2 regions of the Burkholderia mayonis genome follow, and region 1 is predicted to be linked to the other one. Evidence: predicted binding sites of a transcription regulator. Region 1 holds the regulator's gene; the other holds the start of a gene.
What was found. The regulator FNR, encoded in region 1, switches genes on or off when oxygen is low (the NO sensors DNR and NnrR bind a similar motif). The targets are predictions, from matches to a motif close to TTGATNNNNATCAA.
Positions count from the first base shown of each region.

Region 2: a site for FNR is predicted at 1,752-1,765, ahead of WS70_RS23385 (universal stress protein). Genes of this name have one in related genera too.

Region 1 covers NZ_CP013387.1:156,418-159,782, reverse strand. Annotated here, with positions in the region: gene WS70_RS19360 (universal stress protein) at 274-741, shown strand; gene fnr (fumarate/nitrate reduction transcriptional regulator Fnr) at 891-1,643, shown strand; gene WS70_RS19350 (LysR family transcriptional regulator ArgP) at 1,682-2,575, opposite strand; gene WS70_RS19345 (LysE/ArgO family amino acid transporter) at 2,683-3,303, shown strand.
Region 2 covers NZ_CP013387.1:1,081,647-1,085,011, forward strand. Annotated here, with positions in the region: gene WS70_RS23365 (DUF1488 family protein) at 1-271, shown strand, start outside; gene WS70_RS23370 (hypothetical protein) at 332-568, shown strand; gene WS70_RS23375 (response regulator) at 629-1,276, opposite strand; gene WS70_RS23385 (universal stress protein) at 1,849-2,307, shown strand; gene WS70_RS23390 (universal stress protein) at 2,571-3,365, opposite strand, start outside.

The sequences.
Region 1 (3,365 bases):
AGCATCGGCTCGCGTCGGCAGGCGAGCAAGCCCGAGATCCGGTCAAGTCTATTACGGCATTGAGGAACGCGGCATGAGCCGACCCGGTCGACACGCAAATCGCGCGCAAAAAAACGCCGCATTCGATCGAAACCGGAAAAGTCGGGCGCCGCGTTTACTCGGCTGCGTCAGTTGGCTGCACCGTAGTCAGTAATCGTTTACCTTGTAAAAAGACATCGTCAAACTCGATCGGCCGAACGGCCGATCTTTTCTCAACCGCACCACGGAGACATCATGTACCAGCGCATTCTTGTTGCAGTCGACGGCAGCGAAACGGCACGCCACGCATTCGACGCGGCGCTCGACATCGCGAAGACGAGCGGCGCGCAACTGCAGCCCTTCTACGTCGTGGAAAATGCTGCGATCTACTACAACGTGCCCGGCTACGATCCGTCGATCCTGCGCACGCAACTGCTTCAGCAGGGCAACGATCTGGCGAAGGAATTTGCGCGGAAGATGCAGGAAGCCGGCGTGACGGGCGCGATGAAAATCGGCGAAGCGTCGTCGCTCGCCGACGTGCCGTCGCTCATCGTCGACGGCGCCAAGGCGTTCGGCGCCGATCTGCTCGTGCTCGGCACGCACGGCCGCCGCGGTTTCAAACGACTCGTGCTCGGCAGCGTCGCTGAACAGTGCGTGCGTCACTCGGCGCTGCCCGTGCTGCTGATCCCGTCCGCCGCCCATCCGGAAGATCAGGAAAGCTGACCGAACGCAATGGATGCGATGTTTCGCCGCAACCGCGCGTTGCGGCCGAACAAGGAAATCGCACGGAGCGTCGCGGCGTTTTGTCGCTAAACAGGCTTTGCCCACGATGGGACAATGGCCCTGTTGATTCAACCTCAGAGCCATCCATCATGCTTACGCCCGTCGCCCGACCCGCCGCCGCCGCTCCCGTCCATGCCTCCAGCACGTGGGCACCGCGTCAGGCCGCACACTGCTCGACGTGCGCGATGCGCCATCTCTGCATGCCCCAAGGGCTCGCACCCGAGGCGCTCGCGCGTCTCGAATCCGTGATCTGCACCGCACGCCCGGTCCGGCGCGGCGAAACGCTGTTCCGCGAAGGCGACAATTTCGACAACCTGTACGCGGTTCGCTCCGGATCGCTGAAGACCATCGCCACACGCCACGACGGCCGCGAGCAGGTTACCGGCCTGCATCTCGCGGGCGAAGCACTCGGCCTCGACGGCATCTGCGACGACGCGCATCCGCGCACCGCGGTCGCGCTCGAAGACAGTTCGGTCTGCGTGATTCCGTACAGCGCGCTGAAGACGCTGTGCTCGGAAGCCGGCACGATGCAATTGCGAATGCACAAGCTGATGAGCGAGCAGATCGTCCGCGAGACGTCGCAGACAATGGTGCTCGGCTCGCTGAACGCTGAGGAGCGCGTCGCGGCGTTCCTGCTCGACGTGTCGTCGCGCTACATGAAGCGCGGCTATTCGCCTAACGAATTCAACCTGCGGATGACGCGCGAAGACATCGGCAGCTATCTCGGCATGACGCTCGAAACCGTCAGCCGCACGCTGTCGAAATTCCACAAGCGCGGGCTGATCGAGATGCAGGGCCGGGTGGTCCGCATCGTCGATTTCGACGGCCTCCATCGCCTGTAAACCCGCGCGGCTCGTTTTTTTCATCGCATCACATCGAATCAATCGAGAAACTGCGCGGCACGCTTCTTGAGCGCCGCGCTGAACTCATCGAGCCAGCCGATCGACAATCGCCAGCTCTGCCAGTAGAGTTCGACGTCGATGCTCTTTCCTTCTGACAAATCAACGAGTTCGCCCGCGGCGATCTGACGCTCGATCATCCGCTCCGGACACATTCCCCAGCCCAGCCCCGCCTCGCACGCGCGCAGATAGCCGGCGACGTGCGGAATCCAGTGCTGCGGCGGATCGAGATCCACTCGCGTCACGCGCCGGATGAAACGTGCCTGCAGGCCATCCTTCGGATTGAACATCACGCACGGCGCGCGCCGCAGCGCGTCGCGGTTGATGCCGTTGCCGAAATAGCGCGCGTGGAACGCGGGCGAGCACACCGCGTGATAGCGCATCCGGCCGAGGCGCGTCGAGCGGCAGCCCTGGATCGGCTCGGCGAGCGCCGTCACCGCGCCCTGCACGCTGCCGTCGCGAATCCGTTCCGCCGTGTAGTCCTGATCGTCGATCACGAGATCGAGCAGCGTGCCGCTTTCCGCGCAGAACGGGCCGACTGCGTCGACGAACCAGGTCGCGACGCTGTCGTCGTTGACGGCGACGCGCAGTATCGGCCATGCGCCCGTCTCCACGCCGGCGAATCCTGGCATGTGTCCGGACAGTTCGGCTTCCAGCATCCGCACGCGCTCGGTGTGGCGGCACAACAGCGCGCCCGATGTCGTCGCGACGCACGGCTGCCCGCGCTTGACGAGCACGCTCCCCACTCGCTCCTCCAGCAGCTTCACGCGCTGCGACACTGCGGAAGGCGACACGTTGAGCGCTTTCGCCGCCCGTTCGAACGAGCCGTGACGGATCACTTCGGCGAGCGCATCGAGCAACGCGTAGTCGAGCATCAGTTTTCCTTAATCAGCATTAGATTATTTAGCTTTTCTTACTCAAGCGATCATCGCAGACTAGCGCCTCTCGCTCCGTTAGTCCATCGCCTGAAGCAACAACGAACATGAACTGGATCGCTTTTTCTCACGGCGCGATGCTGTGCGCATCGCTCATCGTCACCATCGGCGCGCAAAACGCGTTCATCCTTCGGCAGGGAATCATGCGCTCGCATGTCGGCAAGATCATTCTGCTCTGTACGCTGTCGGACATGATCCTGATCGGCGCGGGCGTCGGCGGCGCGTCGGTGCTCGTCGAACGCTACCCGACCTTCGTTCACGCGGTGCTGTACGTCGGCCTCGCTTATCTCGCGTGGTTCGGCCTGAGCGCGCTGCGCCGCGCGTTCAAGCCCGGCCACGAGACGTTCGACGCGACGGGCGCCGCCGTCGCGCCGCCCGTGCAGCGCGCATGGCCGATCGTGCTGATGACGCTCGCGTTCACGTGGCTCAATCCGCACGTGTATCTCGACACGTTCCTGTTGATCGGCACGGCCGGCGCGCGCGAGCCGGAAGGCGCGCGCAGCGCATTCGCAATCGGTGCGATGACGGTCAGCGCGATCTGGTTCGTCACGCTCGGATATGGCGCGCGTTTGCTCGCGCCGTGGTTCAAGCGCGCGCTTGCATGGCGCGTGCTCGATGGCGCGATCGGCGGCATGGTGCTGTTTCTCGCGGCCGTGCAGTTGCGTTGAGGGTGTGATGTGCTTCGCGCGGCCTGCGAGCGCGTGGGTCTCGTATGTCGCAAGCTGCGACG
Region 2 (3,365 bases), 930 kb from region 1:
GTTTCCTCAAGATCCGCCGCCCGAATATTGTGCGCGCGATCTCGTCGTCGCATTCCCCGCGCTCGTCGACGGCGAGTACGTGCAATGCGCGATCACGGCCGAGGCGCTCGAGGATCATTTCGGCGCGGCATCGCTGAAGGAAGACGATCTGCTTACGGCGTTCGACCTGCACCGCGGCAAGATCGAGCATGCCGCGCGCCGGATGCTCACCGAGATCGGCGGCAAGCCGGTCTTGCTGCACAGCGGGTTCTTTCGATTCCTTTACGAGTAGCGCCCGCGCGCCGCGCGGCTTCGCGTTGCGCCGCGGCGGCCGATTCGGCAGGAGAGCGACATGACGTTGTCAGGCAACATTCAGGAAGGCGACTGGACGGTCGAAGTGACGACGTCGCCGGTGCAGGGCGGTTACGTGTGCGATATCAAGGTGATGCACGGCGCGCCGAGCGGCGCATTCAAGCACGCGTTCCGGCACAGCAGGACGTTTCCGACCGAGCGCGACGCGATGCTCGAGGGGCTGCGCGCCGGCATGACCTGGATCGAGCTGAAGATGTCGAAGGCGTTCAACCTGTGAGGGCGCGCGGGGCGCGCGCCGGCCGCGCGTAGCCGCCGCGTGCGGGCCCGCCCGCGGCCGTCAATCCTCGTCCGGGTCGTCGATCAGCTTGTGCCGCAGCGCGTAGCGCACGAGCGCCGCTTCGTGCGGCATCTGCATCTTCTCGAGAATTCGCGTCTTGTACGTGCTGACCGTCTTCGCGCTGACGCACAGCTCGTCGGCGATCTGCGTGAGCGTCTGTCCGGACGCGATCCGGCGGAACACGTCGAACTCGCGGTCGGAGAGCCGATGGTGCGGCAGCGTCTCGGCCGGCTCGTTCAGGCTTTGCGCGAAGCGCTCGGCCATCGCGAGGCTCACGTACACGCCGCCCGACGCGACCTTCGTCACCGCGCCGACGAGCTCCGAGCTCGCGCTTTCCTTCGTCAGATAGCCGGACGCCCCCGCCCGGAACGCGCGCACCGCGTACTGCTGCTCCGCGTGCATCGTCAGCACGAGGATCCGCAGCGCGGGCTTCTCGTCCTTGATCTGCTTGATGAGCTCGACACCGTTGCGTCCCGGCATCGACAGATCGAGCACGAGCACCTGCGCGGGCGTCGAGCGGATGAGCGAGATGGTCGTCGCGCTGTCGAACGCTTCGCCCGCGACCTCGAAGCCGGATGCATTCTGCAGGATGTGGCGCAAGCCGTCGCGCACGAGCGCGTGGTCGTCGGCAATCAAAACCTTGATCATGGGTGGAGATATTCCTGTCGAAACGATTGCGTCGGGGAGGTCGACTGGTGCGCGGCGCGTTCGGCGGCGGACGGAGCAGGGCGGTCGCACGGCTGCGCACCGCGCGGGCGGCCGGCCGCCGCGCAGCCGCGTCCGGCCCGGCCGGCGCCGAACGCGCCGGCGGCCGCGAACGCGCCGGCGCGGGCCCGCACCGGCGAACCGGTGCAGGGCACGGCGTGCATGCGTTCGTTTCGTACCGTCGCACGAGCGGTCGTCAAGCTTTTACTCCCCGGTCGAGGCCGGCTGCGATGCGGCGTCCCGAACGCACGGACACCCTCGCAAGTGGGCCACGGCCTCTTATCATGAATATTGAGATGAATTGTGCTCGAATTGGCTGTTTTTGGCTAATGGGATTGCGCAGCAGGCATGGCGAACGAAGCGACGCCGCATGTTCGACGAGCGTTGCGTAGGCCGTGCGCGCACCCCGAGCGCACACTTGATCCTCGTCAACGGCGGGCCGTGCGCGTCGCGCGAGACTCTCGGCAGGGCGTGTTCGCACGCGATCGAATGGTGTTCTCCCGGAGGTGTCGACCATGTACAAACGAATCTTCGCGGCGCTCGACGGCAGCCGCAGCGCAGGCGTCGCGCTGGACGAAGCGATCAAGATCGCCGAGACGTTCGGCGCAACGGTGACGGCCGTCTGCGTCGTCGAGCACAAGCCGCAACTCGTCGACGTCAATGCCGCGTACATCGAGCCGCAGGAGGAAGACGGCTCGGCGAGCGAGATCGCGACCCGCGTGCTCGCCGACGCGAAGGCGCGGCTCGCGCAGCATCACGTCGAAGGCACGGTGCGCGCGATCGATTCGTATGGCGAGGACGTCGCGGTGGTGCTGATGCGCACGGCCGCCGAATGCGACGCCGACCTGGTGGTGCTGGGCACGAGCGGACGCCATGGCATTCGCCGGCTGCTGCTCGGCAGCGTCGCGGAATCGCTGCTGCGGATCGCGGATCGGCCGGTGCTGCTGCGCCGCTACGACGAGTCCGCGCAGTGACGCGGATCGTCGCGCCCGGCTGTTGCATTGCGGCATCGGGCGCGCGTTCGCTGACGCGGCGAGACGGCATCAGTCGTCGGAATCGCCGGCTGAAAGCATCGCGAAAGCACCACGAACTGTACGACGCGAGCGCGATGTAAAAGCGAAAGGCGCCCGGAAGCGGGCGCCTTTCTTTCGTACATATCGGCCCGGGCCGGCGGGCGGTTGCGCCGATCCGGCGCCCCGGTATCCGTTCCGGCACCGGCTCGCGGACGCGGCGCCGCTCAGTGCGACAGCAGCACCGGCACCGTCATCGATTCGAGCATCGTCCGGGTGACGCCGCCGAGCACGCGCTCGTGCGTCCGTGTGTGGCCGTATGCGCCGAGCACGAGCAGGTCCGCGTGCAGGTCGGCTGCGCGGTTCAGCAGCACCGCGCCCGTTTCGACGCCGGGCACATGCGCCGACGCCGAGAACGACGCCTGGATGCCGTGCCTGCCGAGGTATGCGGCGACGTCGATGCCGGCAGGCGCGAGATCGGCGCCCGTCTTGCGGCGCCGCAGAACGCTTTCCACCGTCACGAAGCGCGCGCGCCTGAGGATCGGCAGCGCGTCCGTGACCGCGCGCGCGGCCTCGCGGCCGCCGTCCCACGCGACCAGCACGTTCTCGCCGAACGTGCGCATCGCGCCCGTGAACGGCAGCACGATCGCCGGAACGCCGCAGCTCATCACGACGTCGTCGACGAAATGCTGTTCGATGTACGCCGTGTCGTCGCCCGGATCGGGCTGGCCGAGCACGACGAGATCAGCGTGGCGCGCATGCAGCGTCGCGACGTCGGTGGGCGGGCCGGCCGGCGCGCGCCATTCGAAGTTGACGCCCGAGCGTTTGCCCGCGGCCGTGAAGCGCGCCTGCGCTTCGTCGCGCCGTGCGGCGTGCTGAGCCTCGTTCGCCGCGAGACGCAGGCTTTCGTCGCTGCGAAAGAGCGGCCGCAGCAGATCCTGGCACACGACGTACAGGCCGATCACATGTGCGTCCCAGCGCCGCGCGAGGTCGAGCGCGAACTCGGTGCGCGCATCGCTCTG